DNA from 3 places in the Mesorhizobium sp. M0983 genome. Region 1 is predicted to be linked to each of the others. Evidence: riboswitches for the same ligand, from Rfam matches in the RefSeq annotation. Region 1 holds a riboswitch; each other region holds the start of a gene.
What was found. Region 1 has a riboswitch for cobalamin ahead of metE (5-methyltetrahydropteroyltriglutamate--homocysteine S-methyltransferase). Riboswitches for the same ligand answer to the same signal wherever they lie in the genome.

Region 1 (6,824 bases):
ATCAGCTGCTTCTTTCGGGCATGGAGCGAGCACGTTGGGCTGAGCTGTCTGCTCTTCATGCCAGCCGGTGCGGCCTGGATTCAATCATTCTCGCTGTTTAACGTCACAGTGCAGCTTTCGGCGCCACGGTGGGTGGTTGGACGCGCCCTGTCTCTCTATCAGACGGCCACATACGGCGGCATGGCGGCGGGAAGCTGGCTTTGGGGCGAACTGGCGGATGTCCAAGGTGTTTCGGGAGCCTTGCTCGTCCGCCAGCTGGTTCTTGTGATTGGGGGACTGATGAGCATCCTTCTGCGTCAGCCGGATTTTGAAACGCTCAATCTGGATCCGACCAACAAGTTCACCGAACCGACGCTGCAACTTGACCTGCGGCCACGAAGCGGTCCGATCATGGTGATGCTTCGACTATCGTGTCGATCAGAGAGATCCAGACTCGCCCACAATAATTATCTGAATTTCAGCGCTAATTTTTGATCGCCCATTCGTGCTGTGTACCAGCCCTGTGTCTTGCGCAAGTGGTCACGAACGGCTGCCGGAGCCTCGAAGACGCCCTAAAAACACATGCTGCGATTTTTGAACACGCTTGACGTGTTAGATTAATTCATCCACAATGCGTGTATTGAACACGCGAGGTGAGTTATGAACATAAAAGAACTTAGGGTTCGACTGGGCATGACTCAAAAAGATTTGGCAGAGCAGATGGCAACGACGCAACAGACTGTGGCCCGTTGGGAAACAGGCAAAACGCAGTTGAACGTCGAGCAGATCAAGGACCTTTGTCTCACGTTGAAATGCACAGTCGAGGAGCTGCTGGGCTGGAAGATTGATGTCGAGGAGTGGCGCACGAGCCCGTTTGCAATTGCCGATGCCGAAACGCGATACGGCACGCTCAGAATCAAGATGACTGTTGGCAGCCGCCAATATCCTATCGATGAAAAGGCGCGTGAATCGATCTTACATCAGTTGAAGGAACTTCACAACCTTCGTAGAAATAACACAAGCAGGCCATGGCTGTATTGTTGGAGCCTTGACAACAAAATACTCTTGATCAATCCGCAATATGTCCGCACCATTGAGCTTATCGGTGACGATGTAGAGGAGATGCCAGAGTATTATCATCCAGAAATCTATCGGGCTTTGGATGACTGGGATAAGGGTGAGGCTTCAGGAAAGCTGAAGAAAGAATGCGATGCCATCATCGCAGAGATGGGTGATCAGGAAGCCGTGCGCATGGCCTCCTATGTTCGCGTCACGTATGACGACGGAGAAGATGAGTGGAACTTCTTGGATGAAGAAACCACTACGACTTTCTTCGGATTGGAAGCTGCGACCTTTGACGTTCCCCAGTGTAGTTTCGCCGAAGTGGAGGAAGAAGGTTACTACCGAGCGCGATACGCCAACCTTGATCGCGTCGCGGTGATGGAGGTTCCAAGCGACCGTTATCACAGATTGACCGCGCCCGAGGAAGCTTAGAATCATCCACGAAGGGCGCATGTTACATATCGACCTTGCGTGCTGCGTTTTCAGTACGAGATGACGTTAATCGTAGGTAGTGGCAGGTAAGAGTGCTCGACCAGAAGCTCAACTGCCTCCTCAATATCGCTGCCGATGTGCCGCAGGACACGCCCACGGGAGCGTGGATAGACGTGAAGTTCCTGCACTCCACGGTCCGCTCTCCCATCGCCGGTGTGTGCCCGACGCCATCTTGTGGACGAGCTTGGCCGCCTGCACCCGCTTGTATTCCGGCTTGCGGTCCGCCTGGGGGTCCGCCGCGATGGTTATCTCCATGTCAATCGGCGCCGAACTTTGACTGCCCGCTGCTTTTGATGAAATTGGCGAGGTCCCGCGCATAATCACTCTTGGTCTTCTCCTCGAGGCCCTGTGTCGCGAACTTGTGGTCCAGCAGGGCAAACAGGTCCAAGTCCCCCTCCGCCCGTGGCGCTGGCTTGCCCTCACCGCCCTCGGCTTCCCAATTGGGAACCGCTTCTGCGCCTCATCGGGTGAATAGTCGCCTCCGGCTTCCTGAGATTCGTTTCAGCCGCAAGCTGGATTGCCTTGAAGGCAGCGTGAACACGCCGGTTCGTGAGGGGATCGGTGTTCACGCCCCGCTCAACGAACAGTTCATCGACTGTAGGACCGAACCAGCGGTCAAGCCCTCCTCTTTGCCCTTGTTTAGCCGCTGGACCGCTTTCCAGATGCCTTCCCCCGGTTCGCTGTCCATCATGCCGACCAAGCGAGCGTAGAGGATGCCCGCGAGGGCCTGGAAATGCTTGTTGGTGAGCGGCTGAGGGCCTTGCCTGAACCGCTGCCAGAACTCATGGAGCGCAGCGTCCGTCTCGCGATGCCGCCTCTTGGCCTCTGCGGGGTCTTTGGTATCGAGGCTGACCTTGACGGTTGCGACCGCTTTCACCGTTCTGATGGTGCCGCCGACGGGAATTGTCACCCTTCCATCGAGTGGAATATCCTTCAAATCGGCAGGCGCGCGTTGCCGAAGAGTAATACAAGCCAGTCTTCTTATGCTGCCAAGGTCCGGGCATTCTCAAGCTCATGTGTACCACCCCTGTGTACCAGACAGGCGGCAAAAAGACCAAAAAAGTCAGATAGTTGTTCCCTATCAAAGGGAGTAAGCTGGCGTTGCGGGAGAGGATTGAAACTTCTCGGTGTGATGACATCGTGGCGAAAAGCCCGGCTGCGAGATGACACCAGACAATGGGCATTGCTGCGTGACCTGGAAAAGCCCGAACTATGGACCGAGTGTTATCACGTGCCAACCTGGGTCGAGTATGTTCGCCACAACAACAGGCAGACCCAGGATGACGCCGAAATCGTTGCGCGCCTGGAAGCGCTGCACCGTGGCGATTGCCCGCCCAAGACGCATTACAAGATCGAACGCCAAACCGTGCGCGTGCACGACGATTTGCCGCTCAGGCCTCACTCGGGACAGGACTTGAGCTGGCCCGATGGTTTGCGCGCGGTTACCTTGAGCCGGTGACTGCGAACGAGCAGTTCGAGACGTCGGCCTCGATCCTCCGCAACACGGCGCTGCACCGGGCCTCGGGTGCTCCCCTCAAAATTGTTGTGTCGTGTCACCGAGGGCATTACGGCCAACCCGTTCCAAATGGGCAACAGCCTCGCCATTGAGTCGAATGTGGTCGCGAGCAGATCACCAAAGAGGCGGTCGGAACCTTGGAGCCGAAGTTCGATGCCGAGGTGGCGTTCGCATGATGCGGCAAGCAGCACCACGGCCTTGCCGGTATGTTTGCCGCCGGCAGCCGACGAACTCCTATCCTCCTGGACCGCTGTGCGTCATTGCTTTGATTTACCGGCCGCTCAAGGCTTCCACAGTTTTCGCTTTCGAGGCGACTTTTGGGAACATACCAACGGAAATTTAACATAACGACATAAACATTTCTTTATGCGGCATTGACTAAGAAGCGAACTGCTGTAATTGTCTCCCGTGTCGTGGTTCTCCGTACGGCGCTGCCGCAGCGGAGCTAAGAGGGAAGCCGGTGCGATGCCGGCGCTGCCCCCGCAACTGTTAGCGGCAAGCCAACCCCACTCATGTCACTGAGGCGAATAGCCTTGGGAAGACGGGTAGAGGCTATGACCCCGCGAGCCAGGAGACCTGCCACGGCGAATTACGTCCACGGGCGGGGTGTCTCGGTGGCCGCTGCAGCCTGGCGTTCGTGCCGACCTGCTAGCGCCTTCCTTGTCACCGACGCCCCAACCATCGGGGTATGGCATGACTGTCTCTCAGCAAATTCCTGTAGCAACGCTCGGCGTGCCGCGCTTCGGTCGTCGGCGAGAACTGAAATTCGCGCTTGAAAGCTACTGGTCCGGAAAATCGTCCGCTGCCGACCTTCTCACGACGGCGAAGGCGCTCCGTGCCGCTAGCTGGGAGGAGCAGCGCGATCGCGGCGTGTCGAAAATCCCGTCGAACGACTTCTCGCTTTACGACCATGTGCTCGACACCGCAGCCATGGTCGGCGCCCTTCCGTCCCGTTACGCCTGGAATGGCGGCGAGATCCCACTCGACATCTACTTCGCCATGGCGCGCGGCAACCAAGGTCAGACGGAGGATTGCGGGCACGGTGGTCACCAGCATGCGGCTTATCGGCCTGGTGTAACCGCGATGGAAATGACCAAGTGGTTTGACACCAACTATCATTACATTGTGCCGGAACTAGACGATGATCAGACGCTCGCCCTTTCGTCTACGAAGCCGGTTGATTACTTCCTCGAGGCTAAAGCCCTGGGCATTCACACACGCCCAGTCATCCTTGGACCGGTCACCTTCCTCAAGCTGGCGAAATCGCCTGCCGAAGGCTTCGATCCCATCGCGCTCCTACCACGGCTTCTGCCCGTCTACGAGCAACTCCTGCGGAGCTTGAAGCTGTCGGGTGCCGATTGGGTGCAGATCGATGAGCCAGCGCTTGTCCTCGATCTGAACCCGAACGAACGAGCTGCGTTCGAATTCGCCTATGGCCACCTGTCAAAAGCCGCGCCCGAGTTGAAAATCATGCTGGCTACCTATTTCGGGCCCCTGGGAGACAATCTCGAAACCGCGGTTTCTCTGCCCCTGGCCGGGCTGCATATTGATCTCGTGCGCGCTCCCGAGCAGCTGGAAACGGTGGGTCGGCTCGCACCGAAGGATCTGGTGCTCTCGCTTGGCTTGATCGATGGCCGCAACGTCTGGCGTGCGAACCTGCCCGCCATTCTCGACCGCATCAAACCGATCGTCGCCGGCTGGCCCTTGGACCGCGTCGAGATCGCGCCTTCGTGCTCGATGCTGCATGTGCCGATCGACCTGCGCATGGAGACGGAACTCGACGCCGACATCAGGTCGTGGCTCGCCTTCGCGGCCCAGAAGACCGACGAGTTGGTGTTGCTTGCCCGGGCCCTGTCCCAAGGCAGGGATGCGGTGGCAGGCGCGTTGAAAGCGTCTGCCGAGGCTGCCGCCACTCGCGTGACATCCACGAAGATCCATGACCCGCTTGTTGAGGGGCGGATCGCCAGCATTGACGACAGCATGAAGCGACGAGAGAGCGCTTTTGCCGAGCGCTCCAGAGTCCAGGCCGGCACGCTCGGGCTGCCGCCGTTCCCGACGACGACCATCGGGTCCTTCCCGCAGACGCCGCAGGTACGCAGGGCGCGGGCCGCTCATGCGAAGGGCCAGCTGAGCTATGTCGACTACGAGACCTTCCTGAAGAAGGAGATCGAGGCTGCAATTCGCTGGCAGGAAGAGATCGGGCTGGACGTGCTGGTGCACGGTGAGTTCGAACGAAACGACATGGTACAGCATTTCGGCGAGCAGCTGTCCGGCTTCGCCTTCACCCAGCATGCCTGGGTGCAGAGCTATGGGTCGCGTTACGTGCGCCCCCCCATCATCTTCGGCGACGTATCGAGGCCCAATCCGATCACGCTGCGCTGGTGGCAATTCGCCCAGTCGCTTACGGAAAACCCTGTGAAGGCAATGCTCACAGGCCCGGTGACCATTCTCAACTGGTCTTTTGTTCGCGACGACGTACCCCGCTCCGAAGCATGCCGCCAGATCGCGCTCGCCATCCGCGACGAGGTGACGGATCTCGAATGGTCCGGCGCAAGGATGATCCAGATCGATGAGGCCGCGTTTCGCGAAGGATTGCCACTGCGCCAGTCTGATTGGAACGACTATCTCGACTGGGCTGTCGAATGCTTCCGGATCGCTTCAACGGGTGTAAAGGACGCGACTCAAATCCATACCCACATGTGCTACTCGGAGTTCAACGAGATCATCGACGCGATCGCTGAAATGGATGCGGATGTCATTTCGATTGAGACGTCGCGCTCGAAAATGGAACTGCTGGACGCCTTCACGAGCTCCAAATATCCGAACGAAATCGGGCCCGGAGTCTACGACATTCACTCACCACGTGTCCCGGAAGTCGGGGAGATTTCGGACCTCGTCATGCTTGCCCGCGACCGACTGTCGGATGCCCAACTGTGGGTAAACCCGGACTGTGGCCTCAAAACACGCAAATGGGAGGAGGTCCGCCCTGCCCTCATGAACATGGTCGCTGCAGCACGTGCGCTCCGGGAGAAAGTGTAGGCCTGAGGGTTTCCTGGTTGCTCACCATGTGGCGAGTTGCCGGCTGCCGCATGTCGGCTGTGAATGTGCCAAAACGCGATCACATCCTTTGAAATAAGTCACTCGAGCGAAATGTGCACTTTCCTTCGGCACGTGTATTAATCGCGCAGGAGTAAAGGGTACCGTTTTCTCCCTGTGACGTGTCGAGTTCGAAGGGGATGTGATTGGCGTCGAGACCAGCATGCCAAGTGCACTGTTCTCGATCAGTTCGTAGCGGACTTCTCGGCTCGGTTCATCGAAATGCGCGGGTACATACATGACAGGTTCCTTCACTGGCCGCCGGGTTCGCTATTCACCGGTTGACATCCGATGGCAAGCGTTCCAACGCGGCGGCGATCTGGCGCTTCGCTGCTGAGGGCAGAGGCAGGATGGGACGCGGAGGGTCGGCACGGCAAATGTCGAGCAATTCGGCAAGTGCATAGACGACGCGAAGGCTCGAGAACTCCTTGAAGAGGCTCCAGAGCGGCGCAAGCGTGGCATCGATCCGTCGCGCTTCGGCCGCATCGCCCTGTTGCGCCGCCGTGACGATCTTCACGCAGACCTCGGGCAGGATGCCGGCGAGGACGCTGTACCATGTGTCGGCCCCGGCGATCATGGCCTCTGCGGCGTTCCAGTCGCCGCTGTAGCCGATCGAGAACCCTTCCGGCACAGTGCGCCTCTGGTCGGCCAGATGGCTCTTGATCGCATCGCCCTTGTC
Region 2 (6,824 bases), on a different contig from region 1:
CTAGCATGGGGCGGAATCGCAGGTCATTTTTTCTGTCTAACATCGTCCGGATACCGCCTTCATGAAGGAAAAAATCTCGCTTGCCCTGGCCCGTCGCATTGCGCTTGCGGCACAGGGATTCAATGACCCGCGCCCCAGCGGCACGCCTGACCGCCGGCATCTGGCCCGGGTGCTTGCACGTACCGGCCTGCTGCAGATCGATTCCGTCAGCGCCGTGGTTCGCGCCCATTATATGCCGCTCTATTCGCGGCTTGGCCCCTACAAGCTGGCGCTGCTCGACGACGCCGCGGTGACACGCAAGCGCATGGTCTTCGAATATTGGGCGCATGAAGCCTCGTTCCTGCCCGTCGAGACCTATCCGCTGATGCGCTGGCGCATGCGGCGGGCCGAGCGCGGCGAGGAAATGTACAGCGGACTGGCAAAATGGGGCCGCGAGCACGCCGCCTACATTGAGGACATCTATCGCGAGGTCGCTGAACGAGGCCCGATCGCGGCGTCGGCTTTCGAAGGCCAGAAGGGCTCGGGCGGCTGGTGGGGCTGGAGCCATGCCAAGCATGCCTTCGAATGGCTGTTCTGGGCGGGCCGCATCACCACGGCGCACCGGCGTGGTTTCGAGCGGTTCTACGATCTGCCGGAGCGCGTGCTGCCGCCAACGGTACTCGCTTTGCCAGTTCCGTCCCCCGCGGACGCCCACCGCGAACTGCTGCGCATCTCCGCCCGCGCCCATGGCGTCGCCACGGCGGGCGATCTGCGCGACTATTTCCGCCTCTCGCCCGCCGACATCAAGGGCCGCATCGAGGAACTGGTCGAGGCTGGCGACCTGTTGCCGGTGAGCGTCGAAGGCTGGAGCAAAACAGCCTATCTCCACAAGGACGGCCGTTTGCCGCGCAGGATCGAGGCGCGCGCCTTGCTTGCGCCGTTCGATCCCGTCGTCTTCGAGCGGTCGCGCACCGAGCGGTTGTTCGACTTCCACTACCGCATCGAGATCTACACGCCGGCCGAAAAGCGCCAGTATGGCTATTATGTGCTGCCGTTCCTGCTCGGCGACAGCATCGTCGGGCGCGTCGACCTCAGGGCCGACCGCCCGGCCGGCGTATTGCGCGTCCATGCCGCCTATTCGGAGCCCGGCGCCCCGCCGCAAACTGCCGCCGCCCTTTTCGAGGAATTGAAGCAGATGCAGGGTTGGCTCGGGCTCGAGCGCATCGAGGTGACGGCTGCCGGCGACCTCGGCCAGCCGCTCGCAGATATCGCCGCGTCATAGACGTGCGTTGACACGACTGCCTTCACAAGCCTAAATCCGTTCCAGACGGTCCCCTGCCCGCAACGGCAAGGGCCAAGAGGGAATGCGGTGCGAAATCTCGATTTCAAATCCGCGGCTGTCCCCGCAACTGTAAGCGACGAGCCAAGGCCGAAAACCACTGGGATATTCCCGGGAAGGCGGCACCCAGGCGATGACCCGCGAGCCAGGAGACCTGCCGTCTAGGACATAAGAATCCGATCGCCTGGCGGGTTTTCCGGGCAAGGAGCCTGATTTGGAACGCGACAGCAGTTTTCCGGCTGAGACAGCGGATTTATTGTCCGGCCATGGTGATTCCCCGGCCGGCGTTACCGTCATCGTCTGCTCGTCCTGCCGTGACGAGACCGGTTCGGACGCTTATCCCCGCGCCGGCGAACTGCTCGCCGAGCACACGCGCCGCGCCGCTTCCAGCGAAAACATTAAAATCCGCACCGTCGAATGCCTCGGCAATTGCAAGCGCCGGCTCAGCGCCGCGATGCTGCGCGACGGCTGCTGGAGCTATGTCTTCGGCGACCTGACCACGACCAGCGGCACCGATCTGGTGACGGGGGCAAAGCTGTTCGCTACTTCGACGGACGGCCTCATTCCGTGGCGCGGCCGTCCCGATTGCCTGAAGCGCGGCTTGGTTGCCCGCATCCCTCCCCTCGACCTTTTGAAGGACTTGATATGACTTCCCCAGATTCGGCCGCCAACGTTTCGCGCGTCCCCTGCACCGTCGTCACCGGCTTTCTCGGCGCCGGCAAGACGACGCTGATCCGCCATTTGCTCGAAAACGCCAAAGGCAAGCGCCTGGCCATCATCGTCAACGAGTTCGGCGATATCGGCATCGACGGCGAGATCCTGAAGGGCTGCGGCATCGACACTTGCCCCGAGGAAAACATCGTCGAGCTGGCCAATGGCTGCATCTGCTGCACTGTCGCCGACGACTTTGTCCCCGCGCTCGACCAGATCCTGTCGCTGACGCCGAAGGTCGACCACATCCTGATCGAGACGTCCGGGCTGGCCCTGCCCAAGCCGCTGGTCCAGGCCTTCCAGTGGCCGTCGGTGAAAAGCCGCGTCACGGTCGATGGCGTCATCGCCGTCGTCGACGGGCCGGCGCTGGCTGATGGCCGCGTTGCCAACGACATGGACGCCCTGCAGGCGCAGCGCGCGCAGGACGAGACGCTCGACCATGACGATCCTGTCGAGGAGGTGTTCGAAGACCAGCTCGCTTGTGCCGACCTGATCATCCTGTCGAAGAGCGACCTGCTGGACGCAGCCGGCGCGGCGCGCGCCAATGCCGTCATCGGCAAGCATGTTGCGCGGGCGGTGAAGATCGTGCCGACCTCGCAAGGCAAGGTCGATCCGTCGGTGCTGCTCGGCCTTGGTCTCGCCGTCGAGGACGACATCGAGAACCGCAAGACCCATCACGACGACGAGCTCGACCACGAACATGACGACTTTGACTCGTTCGTCATCGACATTGCGTCGGTGTCCGACCCGGACGAGCTGGCACAACGCGTCGCCACGGCGGCGGAGGAAGAAAACGTATTGCGCGTCAAGGGTTTCGTCGACGTCGGCGGCAAGCCGATGCGGCTCTTGCTGCAGGCCGTCGGTCCGCGCGTCAACCACTATTACGACCGCGCCTGGACCGCTGAAGACGATCGCCGCTCGCGCCTCGTCGTCATCGGCCTGAAAGGGCTGAACCGCCCGGCGATCGAGCGTATCCTCGCCGGCTGATCCCAGGTACGAGCCGCGATGCACATCCTCACCACCACATCCGCCTCGCTCGACGATCTCGCCGAGCCTGTCGATCTCAGGCAAACGCCTGCGGATGTCGTGGCGCTGTCCTTCACCGACAGCGACCTCGCCGGGCTGGCGGCGGCGTGGAAGGCAGATGCGGACCGCCTGCCGTCGATGCGGCTCGCCGCCTTGCGCGACCTGCGCCACCCGATGTCCGTCGACCTCTGGATCGACAGCGTCGCCCGCCACGCCAAGGTCGTCCTGGTCCGCATCCTCGGCGGTTACGACTGGTGGCGCTACGGCTGCGACCAGCTTGCCGTTGTCGCGCGAAATCGCGGTATTAAGCTGGCGCTCCTACCGGGCGAGAGCCACGACGAGGATTTGCGGCTGATCGAAGGCTCGACGCTGCCGCGCCAGGAACTTGATGGTCTGCTCGACTATTTCCGCGAAGGTGGCCCGGCGAATATGACGGCGCTGGTGCAGAGGTTGGCAAGTCTCGCCGGATCGGGTGCGGCGGTCGCTGAACCTGTCAGCGTGCCAAAGGCGGGATTTTATGAGCCGGGACGCGGCGTTATAGAAAGAATGGACTTATCAAGCGTCGGCATTCCTTCGCGCCCCCCTCTGTCCTGCCGGACATCTCCCCCACAAGGGGGGAGATCGGCTGTCACTGACCGTCTCGCGACTTCTGCAACATCGAACATTGACGAAGGCGACGATGACCAGGCGATCTCCCCCCTTGTGGAGGAGATGTCCGGCAGGACAGAGGGGGGCGCGACGGAACGCAGCCTAAACCTACCGTCCGCCGAACCCGCCCCCATCATCCCCATCCTGTTCTACCGCTCGATGCTGCTCGCCGCCGATGTCGCGCCCATCGATGCGCTTGTCGAGGCGCTCGGGCAGCGTGGCATAGCGCCGGTCCCCATCTTCGTCTCCAGCCTCAAGGACGCGGCATCGCTCGCCTTTGTCGAAACCGCGTTTGCCGCGCTGAACCCTGCCGCCATCATCACCGCCACAGCTTTCGCCTCGGGCGCCGAACCCGGCGTCGAGACGCTGTTCGACCGCGCCGGAGTGCCGGTGTTCCAGGTCGTCGTCGCGACCACCCGCCGCGACATCTGGCAGAACAACCAGCGCGGCCTGGCGCCCGCCGACCTTGCCATGCATGTCGTCCTGCCCGAGCTCGACGGCCGCATCCTGGCCGGCGCCATTTCCTTCAAGAGCGAAAGCGAGATCGATCCGGCATTGGCCTTCCGCGCCTTCGCCAACCGGCCAGAGCCTGACCGCGTGGCGCAGGTCGCGAACCGTATCGAGGCCTTCGTGCGTCTGCAGCGGACGCCGCGTGCGGAGCGCAAGCTCGCCATCCTGATCCCCGACTATCCGAGCGCGCCCGGCCGCACCGGCTATGCCGTCGGTCTCGACGTGCCGTCCAGCGTGCTGGCGATGCTGCACGACCTGAGCGAACAGGGCTACGCCGTTGAAGGGATTCCGCAAACGCCGCGTCAGTTGCTGGAGGTGCTGGAGCCAGCCGACCAGGGACTGGCTTTGCAGGATTATCTGACCTTCTCGAAGGAATTGCCGCCGGCGGCCATCGCTGCGGTGGAAGCCGCATGGGGGAATACGGATGATGAGACAGGTTCGCGCGAGGCACCCCCCTCTGTGCTGCCGGACATCTCCCCTTCGAGGGGGGAGATTGCGCTGTTGTCTCTGCTTTCGCCAACTACCAAGGGCGTTAAGGGAGAGCCGGCAGCCGAACTGCCAATCTCCCCCCTTGAAGGGGAGATGTCCGGCAGGGCAGAGGGGGGTGTCCAAGCGCCCACCACCGCAAAATTCCCCTTCCGCGCCGCCACCTTCGGCAATATCACCGTAGCCCTCGCCCCTGATCGCGGGCGCTCAGCCGACCGCCGCGCCGACTATCACGACCCGACACTGCCGCCGCGCCATGCACTGATCGCCTTTGGCTTGTGGCTGCGTAAGTCGCTCGGCATCCATGCAATTATCCATGTCGGCGCCCACGGCACGCTGGAGTGGCTGCCCGGCAAGACCGTGGCGCTCAGCGAAAACTGCTTTCCCGAAATCGTCACCGGCCCCCTGCCCGTCATTTATCCTTTCATCGTCTCCAACCCCGGCGAGGCAGCACAAGCCAAGCGACGCATTGCCGCCGTCACGCTTGGCCATCTGCCGCCGCCGCTGACCGGCGCCGGGCTGGACGAAGAGCAGCATAAACTCGAGCGACTGGTTGACGAATATGCCCAGGCCGACGGGCTCGACCGCCGCCGCCGCGACCGCCTGGCGAAGCTGATCGTCGAGACTGCGGAAAAGACCGGCCTCGCCTCAGAGGCCGGCGTCGCCAGGACCGACGCAGCCGACGAAGCCTTGCGCCGCATCGACGCCTGGCTCTGCGATCTCAAGGATTTCGCCATCAAGGACGGCCTGCATATCTACGGTCGCTCGCCTGAGGGCGAAACCGATCCTTTGCGCGAGCAGAGTGCGGCAGCCGAGAAAGTAGCACTCATCGCGGCCCTCGACGGCCGCCATGTCGCCGCCGGTCCGGCCGGTGCACCGGCGCGTGGCCGGCGCGATGTGCTGCCCACCGGCCGCAATTTGTTTACCGCCGACCCACGCACCATGCCGACGCCGACCGCCTATGATCTGGGCAAGGTGGCAGCGGAAGAAGTCGTCCGCAGCTACATGCAATCGCATGGCGACTGGCCGCGCTCGCTGGTCATCGACCTCTGGGGCTCGGCCTCGCTGCGCACCGGCGGTGAGGAGATCGCGCAAGGCCTGGCGCTGATGGGCTGCCGGCCGCAATGGGATTCCGCCACCGGCCGCATCACCGGCATCGAGGTGCTGCCGCCGGCAACGCTCGGCCGCCCGCGCGTCGACGTCACCTGGCGCATATCCGGCCTGTTCCGCGACATGTTCCCAACCCAGATCGCGCTGATCGATGCCGCCGCCAACGCCGTCGCGACCCGCGACGAGGACGATTCGGAAAACCCGCTGGCGGCGAGAACCCGTGCAGACGGCAAGATCAGCCCGCGCATATTCGGCACCTCGCCCGGCACTTACGGCGCCGGCATCGAGGACTTGCTATCAAGCGGCGACTGGGCCGCGCGCGAAGAGATCGGCCGCGCCTATCTCGCCGCCACCTCGCATGCCTATGGCGGCGCCGAGGGCGAAGGCATTTCGGCGCCCGGCGCTTTTGAGGGCCGCATCGCTGAGGCCGACCTTCTGGTTCATACCGGCGACGATCCCGGCCGCGACATCCTCGAAGGCTCGGCCGACGTCGCCTTTATCGGCGGCTTTTCGGCAGCGCTTGCCGCGCTCGGCAAAAACGCTGACGTGATCGTGCTCGACACCACGGATCCGCAAAAGCCCAAGCCACGCTCGGTTGGGGACGCCGTATCCCGCGTCGTACGGGCACGCGCCGTCAATCCGCGCTTCATTGCCGGCCAGATGCGCCACGGGCCGCGCGGCGCCTCGGAATTCGCCGAGACGGTCGACCGGCTTGTCGGCTTTGCCGAGACCACTCATGCCATATCTGGCGCGCTGATCGAGGCCGTGCACGACGCCTATCTCGGCGACCCCGTTGTCCGCGCCTTCATCCTGCGCGAGAACCCGTCGGCGGCGAAGGTCATGGCCGAACGTTTCATGTCGGCACGACGGCGCGGTCTGTGGCATCCGCTGCGCAATTCGATCGATGACGATCTCGCCGCACTGATTGCCGAAGCCCAGGCGCTTGGGGTGGCGGCATGAACGCTTTCTCCCGACGCAGCGCCTGCCCTGCTTTGTCGGCACCGATGCAAACCGG
Region 3 (6,824 bases), on a different contig from region 1:
GGGACAGTGCCCCCCTTTGCCCCTGCCGGGCATCTCCCCCACAAGGGGGGAGATCGGCAGCTTCGCCGGCGCCGCCTGCTCCGAAACGCCCTTCCCCGATCGCCAAACCCCTCAGAACTCTATCCCTTGCTGCGCCTTCACGCCGGCGGAGAAGTGGTGCTTGGTCACGCCCATCTCGGTGACCAGATCGGCTGCCTCGACCAATACCGGCTTGGCATTGCGGCCGGTGACGACGACATGCAGGCCCTCGCGACGCGCCTTCAGCGCTGCGACCACCTTTTCGAGGTCGAGATAATCGTAGCGCAACGCGATGTTGAGTTCGTCGAGCACCACCAGGCTGATCGACGGCTCGGCCATCAGCTCGAGCGCCTTGGCCCAGGCGGCCTCAGCGGCCGCGATGTCGCGCTTCAGGTCCTGCGTTTCCCAGGTAAAGCCCTCGCCCATGGCGTGCCAGACGACGCGGTCGCCGAAGCAGGCAAAAGCATCCTTCTCGCCGGTGTGCCATTTGCCTTTGATGAACTGGACGACGCCGACGCGCTTGCCGTAGCCGAGCATTCTGAGCGCCAGCCCGAAGGCGGCCGTGGTCTTGCCCTTGCCCGGACCGGTGTTGACGATCAACAGCCCTTTCTCGACCGTCTTGGCTGCAACCTCGGCGTCCTGCACCGCCTTGCGCTTGGCCATCTTCGCGCGGTGGCGTTTCTCGTCCTTGGGATCGATGTGGTCGGTATCAGCCATGTCATTTCACCCTGAGCGGCAGCCCCGCCACCATCAAAAGCACGGTGTCAGCGACGGCGGCAACGTCCTGGTTCAACCGGCCGGCCGCGTCGCGAAACCGTCTTGCCAGCGCATTCTCCGGCACGATGCCCTGGCCGACCTCGTTGGACACCACGAACCAGGGTCCACGCGGCCGCGACAGCACATCTGCCAGCCTTCGGCATTCGGCCTCGACATCATGTTCGGCCAGCATATGGTTGGTCAGCCACAGCGTCAGGCAATCGATCAGCACCGGCTGGCCGTCAGGCAGTGCCTCGATCGCGCCGGCAAGGTCGAGCGGCGCCTCGATGGTCGTCCAGCCGGCGCTGCGGCGCGAGCGGTGCAGCGCGATCCGTTCGCGCATCTCCTCGTCATAGGCTTGCGCCGTCGCGATATAGCTCCATGGCGCCGGACAGGCACTCACCAGCCTCTCGGCATGCACGCTCTTGCCGGAGCGCGCACCGCCGATGATCAGGGTCAGCGCCCCGGCAGCGCGGTCAGGCAAAGCTGTCGCGCAGGCTGGTCGCCGTGCCGGTGAAGCGGCCGCGCACCACGCCGACGACCGCGCCGAGCACCAGCCAGAACACCAGATTGGTCAGCGTCACCGCCACCACGAACTGATGATGCAGGCCTTCCGGGATTGTCGTCTCGAAGCTGCCGGGCTGCGGCGCGCCGACAATATGCGGCGCCACGATCAACGCCACGGCAAGGACCGCCAGCGGCAGCGATCTGCGGAAGGCGAGCAGGCCGAGACCGGCGGCGGTCGCCACCACCGTTGCCCACCACCAGATCTGGCGTTGGACAAGGTCGGCCGCCGGCATTGCCGGCAATTCCGGCGGCAGGCCGAGGCCCGGCGCCAGCGTGAACACGGCAAAGCCGGCAAGCCCCCAGAACAGGCCCTGGCGCCAATTGCCGATGCCGCCGGCGAACTCCGAAACCGCAACCAGGACCAACGCGAAGCCGATACCGGTGACGATATTGGCAACGACGCTGAAGGCAAAGCGTTCGAAACCGTCGGCCGGCGCCCAGCCTTCGTCCTCAGCCGGAGCCATTGCTTCAGCCGGTGCCGGCGCGGCGCTGCTCATAGCCATCGTGCCCGTGGCGGCCGGTGCCGCAGGTGCGGCGGCATGGTCATGGCCGCCGCCGGCCTGTTCGTAGACTTCCGCCTTCAGGATCAGCGGCACCGTGGCATAGACCTGCATGCAGGCGAGAACGACGCCGGCCACGAGCCCTGCGATCGCCGCGATGAACACGACGTTGCGAACCAGTGTCATGATGTCAGCCCCTTGTCAGTGGCAGGGAAAGCCCATCGAATGGCGATAGTCGTGGGCGGCATTGTGGACCGCATCGATGTGCGAGAAGCCGACAAAGCCCATGACGAAAATGCCGAGGAATGCAGCAAGCGCCAGCTGCATGAAACGCGACTGCGAGGAGACGGAAGCGCCGAGCGAGACGGAAGCGGTATTCATGTCTTGTCCTTTCGCCCTCCACCCGAGGGCATAGAAGTCAGTTTCCTGTCGCCGGCAGGTCTCCTGGCTCGCGGATCAGCGCCCTTCCCCACCTTCCCGAAGAAAATCTTCAGTGGCATATGGAGAGGACTACCGCACACAGTTGCGGGGGCAGCCACGGCATTGGGCAAGAATTTCGCCCGCACCGCATTCCCTCTTGGTTCCAAACGGAACCGACGACATCAGCGACTATAGGCAGAATCGCCGCGCCCGGCAAACCAAATTCCGCCGGATCGTGTGGCGAATGCGCCGCCTCGCCAAGCTCGCCGGCCGGCGCCGCAATTGACAATTCTCACAGCCGGGTGTCGGCTGGCGGATGGGAGGAAGCCGGCATGCAACCCAGCCCGAATGAGCGCGGTCCCTATAACGACCTGACGCGGGCCGAGCCGACGCTGCCGTCATCGGCCTATTGGGACATCGCAGGCTATCAGCGCGATCTCGAGGCCATCTGGTATCGCAACTGGCTGCTGGTCTGCCGCGAGGCCGACCTTGCCCAGCCGCTGGCATTCAGGACGTTTCGCATAGGCACGCAGGAGATCGTCGTGCTGCGCGACGAGACCGGCGAATTGCGCGCCTTTCACAACACCTGCCGGCATCGCGGCTCGCAGCTTTGCCAGCAGAGCGAAGGACGGCTGAGGGCGCGGCTCATCACCTGCCCCTACCACGCCTGGTCCTATTCGCTGCGCGGCGATCTGGTGCGCGTGCCGTCGAAATCGCTGCCGGACGGTTTCGACAAGGCCGATCATCCGCTCTACCGCGTCGCGCTTTCGGTGTGGCGCGGTTTCGTTTTCGTCAACCTCGCGCAAGACGCTGCCGGTTCGGCTGAAACATCCTTCGATCCGGCATCCGGCAACCTCGCCAACTGGCCGCTGGAAACGCTGCTGAGCGGCCATGTGCTGCGCAAGGTTATGAACTGCAACTGGAAGATATTTTGGGAGAACTTCAACGAGTGCCTGCACTGCCCTGGCGTCCACAAGGACCTGTCGCGGCTGGTGCCGATCTATGGCCGCGGCCTGATGGGCCGGCACGACGACCCCGAATGGGCGCGCCACGCCGACAATGACGCGCCGGAATTTGCCGGCGGCTTGCGGGCCGGGGCCGAAACCTGGTCGCGCGACGGGCGCGTCCACGGCTCGGTCTTTTCGAGCCTGACGCCGGCCGAGCGTGCTGCCGGGCAGACCTATGCCACCAACTTGCCGTCGATGTTCGTCGTCGGCCATGTCGACTATGTCAGGACCGTGCGGCTGGTGCCGCTTGGGCCGGAGCAGACCGAACTCACCGCCGAATGGCTTTTTTCGCCCGAAGCGCTCGTCGATCCGGCTGCGGATATCGACAACATCGTCGCCTTCGGTACCCAGGTGCTGGAGGAAGACGCTGATATCTGCGAGGTCAACCAGAAGGGCCTGCGCTCGATGCGCCATAAGGCCGGCGTGCTGATGCCCGAGGAATATGATTTGCACCGCTTCCACAACTGGGTGCGCGAGCGGCATGCGGCGCTTGAACATCAAAGCGATTTGGGCAGATAGCGCCAAGTGACGAAGCCGCAGACCGCCGCCAGCAGGCCGAGCGTCGCGAAAACCGCGCCCAGGCCGAAGAACGCCAGCACCACTGAATAGACCAGCGGCGGCGTCAGCTCGGAAAAGTCGAGATAGGTGCGGTAGACCGCCGCCATCTGCGCCCGCTCATACGAGCGCACCGAGCGCATGAACGCGGTCGAGCCCAGCGCATCGAGCGCGATGGTGAAGAAGGCACCGCAAAGCAGCAACGCGCCGGTGACGAGCGGCGCGGCCTCGCCGACGGCGCCGGCCGCCAGCAGCGTCGCCGACATGGCGAAATAGGCAAACGTCATGGTGCGCCGGCCGCCGAAACGCTTTCCCGCCCTGCCCCAGAAGATGGCCATGAACAAAAGCGCATTGCCGGCCGAAACCAAGAGGCCACCGGCGAGCTCGCCCTCGCCGGTGATCACCATGAACAGCGGCCCATAGACAAAGAACGTCGTCCAGAAGCAGGAACGGCCGAAGGCGATCAGCCAGGCCAGCCTCAGCCTTGGCTGCGCGACGAAGCGGCCGATATTGGCCAGCGGATTGACCGGCCGCGTCTTGCCCGGGCGGATCGACGGGTTGTCGCCAAGCCGGTAGGTCCAGAACAGCGCCAGCAGGGCCATGGCGAAGACGGCCACCGCGCTATGCGCGGCATAGATGCCGAAACGCGTGTAGAGGAAAATGCCGAGCGTCGGCCCGGCGGTCCAGGCAAGCATCGACCACGCCATGCGCAGCGACTCGGCCTGCATGAAATCGGTCTTGCGGATGTGGTCCATGATGTAGAGGTTGAGCGTGATCGCCAGCGCGCTGGCGCCGATGACGCGGCAGAGCATGCCGACCGTTTGGCCAGCAAGCGTATGAGTGACGAAGAACAGCGAGCCGACGGCCAGCAGGCAGGCACCGGCGGTATAGACCCAGCGCCGGGCAAAGCGCCGGATCAACATCGGCATGAACAGCGTCGCCGAGAGGCCGAGCATTGCCACGACCGTGTAGAGGATCGAGACGATCTGCTCGTTGTGCAGGATCTCATAGGCCTGGATCGGGATGACGCTGGAGACGGTGGCGCGCGCGAACGATTCGACCGCATAAAGCGAGGCGAAGGTGCGTGCATCCGCCGGCCGCAAGGCCGCAAGCCAGATAGGATGGCGCACATGGGTAGCCATTGCTTTCCCCGAAGCAGAATCGCCCAAAGCAGGGTTTGGAGCACAAATCTGCCGCGGCGATTCCTGGCCGGGTAACAGGAAACCGACGCCTTCACGGCAAAAAGCGAAGCCGGCCAAAGGCTTTCCGGCTCTGGCCTAAAGCGAGTTCTAATGCTGACCCGCGCCAACGCGACGCGAGGACTGCTTCTTTTGACGGTGGCAACCGTGATAGTCGTCTTGCCGGGGCTGAACCAAGACAGCGAGACCGATGAGCATCGCCACGCCGACCACCGCCGTTCAGGATCTACCGAAGGCGAAGCGCATCGCCGCCATCGACATCGCACGCGGCATCGCTTTGCTTGCCATGGCGAGCTATCATTTCACCTGGGATCTCGAATTTTTCGGCTACACCGATCCCGGCCTCACCGCCTTCGGCTGGTGGAAAATCTACGCGCGCTGCATCGCCTCGAGCTTCCTGTTCCTGGTCGGCGTCAGCCTCTATCTCGCCCATGGCAAGAAAATCCGCTGGACAGGCTTCTGGAAGCGCTTCGCCATGGTTGCCGGGGCGGCTCTCGCAATATCGCTGGTCACCCGAATCGCCACGCCCGACGGCTTCATTTTTTTCGGCATATTGCACGAGATCGCGCTCGCCAGCCTGCTCGGCCTGGCGTTCCTGCGGCTGCCGGCGCTGCTGACGCTGCTTGTCGCGGCGTTTGTCATCGCGGCGCCCTTCTACCTCAGATCCGAGGCCTTCGATCATCCGGCTTTGTGGTGGGTCGGTCTATCGGCGACCAATCCGCACTCCAACGACTATGTTCCGCTGCTGCCCTGGTTCGGCGCCGTGCTTGCCGGCATCGCGGTTACCAAACTCGCCGCCACCTCCGGCGTGCTGACCCGGCTGTCGGCCATGACGCCAGGCCGCTGGGCAAACCCGCTGGTCTTCATCGGCCGGCACAGCCTTGCCTTTTATCTGATCCATCAGCCGCTGCTGATCGGCTCGGTCTGGCTGTTTTCGCAATTCATGCCGGCGCGGGTCGAAAGCAGGGAGGTGAACTTTCTGAAATCCTGCCAAATATCCTGCGAGCAGGCGCGCGACACCGAGTTCTGCTCCAGCTATTGTGCCTGCATGCTGGACACTCTCCAGGGCGAAGCCTCGCTTGACCGGCTCTACAGCAACGACCAGTCCCCGGAGTGGAAGGCGCATATTGGCGAGCTCGCCGGCACCTGTACCGCCCAAACCGAGGCGGCGGAACCGAGAACGCGCTAATCGAGGGAGGACAGCAATGAGCGACAGTCACCCGAAACCCGTGCAGCAAAATCCTGGGCAGCCGAAGCTGGGGCACATCCCATGGCCGCCGCTGATCTATATCGCCGCCATCATCGTCAGCGTCGCGCTAGGGTTTCTCTATCCACTGCCGTGGATCGGCGATCTTCTCGGCGACATCCTGTTCGCCGCCGGGCTTGTGGGGCTGTTGGCGGTCGCCGCGCTCTGGTTCACGGCAATCCGCACCATGATCCGCGCCAAGACGACGCTCAACCCGAACGGCGTGCCGGACCATCTGGTGACCACCGGACCCTTCGCCGTCAGCCGCAATCCGATCTACCTCGCCAACACATTGCTGCTGGTCAGCCTCGCCTTTGTCTCGGGGATCGCCTGGTTCCTGCCGCTGGCGGTCATCGCGGCGTTCCTGACGCAGAAGCTGACGATCGAGAGCGAGGAGAAGGTGCTGACGGCCAAATTCGGCAAGAAGTACCGGGACTACGCCAAAAGGGTGCGGCGCTGGATTTGAGCCGAGGCTGACACCGCGCTTACGTGGTGACGCCGAGTTCAACCAGCCGCTCGACGCAGGACTCCTCGGCCTGGTCGAGCTCGGCCAGGG

Region 2: linked by a shared signal. The riboswitch ahead of NKH71_RS02095 (DUF1636 family protein) and the one ahead of metE (5-methyltetrahydropteroyltriglutamate--homocysteine S-methyltransferase) in region 1 are both predicted to bind cobalamin.
Region 3: linked by a shared signal. The riboswitch ahead of NKH71_RS02280 (CbtB domain-containing protein) and the one ahead of metE (5-methyltetrahydropteroyltriglutamate--homocysteine S-methyltransferase) in region 1 are both predicted to bind cobalamin.

What each region holds. Positions count from the first base shown of each region.
Region 1 is NZ_JAMYNH010000020.1:44,627-51,450, forward strand. It holds partial or broken gene NKH71_RS26720 (MFS transporter) at 1-427, shown strand, start outside; gene NKH71_RS26725 (helix-turn-helix transcriptional regulator) at 640-1,473, shown strand; gene NKH71_RS26730 (hypothetical protein) at 1,790-1,921, opposite strand; gene NKH71_RS26735 (DUF6538 domain-containing protein) at 2,099-2,443, opposite strand; partial or broken gene NKH71_RS26740 (MFS transporter) at 2,657-2,992, shown strand; cobalamin riboswitch at 3,447-3,647, shown strand; gene metE (5-methyltetrahydropteroyltriglutamate--homocysteine S-methyltransferase) at 3,743-6,088, shown strand; gene NKH71_RS26750 (dihydrodipicolinate synthase family protein) at 6,420-6,824, opposite strand, start outside.
Region 2 is NZ_JAMYNH010000001.1:396,284-403,107, reverse strand. It holds gene NKH71_RS02100 (winged helix-turn-helix domain-containing protein) at 62-1,261, shown strand; cobalamin riboswitch at 1,291-1,494, shown strand; gene NKH71_RS02095 (DUF1636 family protein) at 1,533-1,967, shown strand; gene cobW (cobalamin biosynthesis protein CobW) at 1,964-3,016, shown strand; gene NKH71_RS02085 (cobaltochelatase subunit CobN) at 3,035-6,769, shown strand; gene cobG (precorrin-3B synthase) at 6,766-6,824, shown strand, end outside.
Region 3 is NZ_JAMYNH010000001.1:432,792-439,615, reverse strand. It holds gene cobO (cob(I)yrinic acid a,c-diamide adenosyltransferase) at 112-735, opposite strand; gene cobU (bifunctional adenosylcobinamide kinase/adenosylcobinamide-phosphate guanylyltransferase) at 737-1,258, opposite strand; gene NKH71_RS02285 (CbtA family protein) at 1,251-2,027, opposite strand; gene NKH71_RS02280 (CbtB domain-containing protein) at 2,043-2,222, opposite strand; cobalamin riboswitch at 2,259-2,454, opposite strand; gene NKH71_RS02275 (aromatic ring-hydroxylating oxygenase subunit alpha) at 2,594-3,787, shown strand; gene NKH71_RS02270 (MFS transporter) at 3,766-4,965, opposite strand; gene NKH71_RS02265 (heparan-alpha-glucosaminide N-acetyltransferase) at 5,213-6,211, shown strand; gene NKH71_RS02260 (methyltransferase family protein) at 6,228-6,734, shown strand; gene NKH71_RS02255 (MerR family transcriptional regulator) at 6,754-6,824, opposite strand, start outside.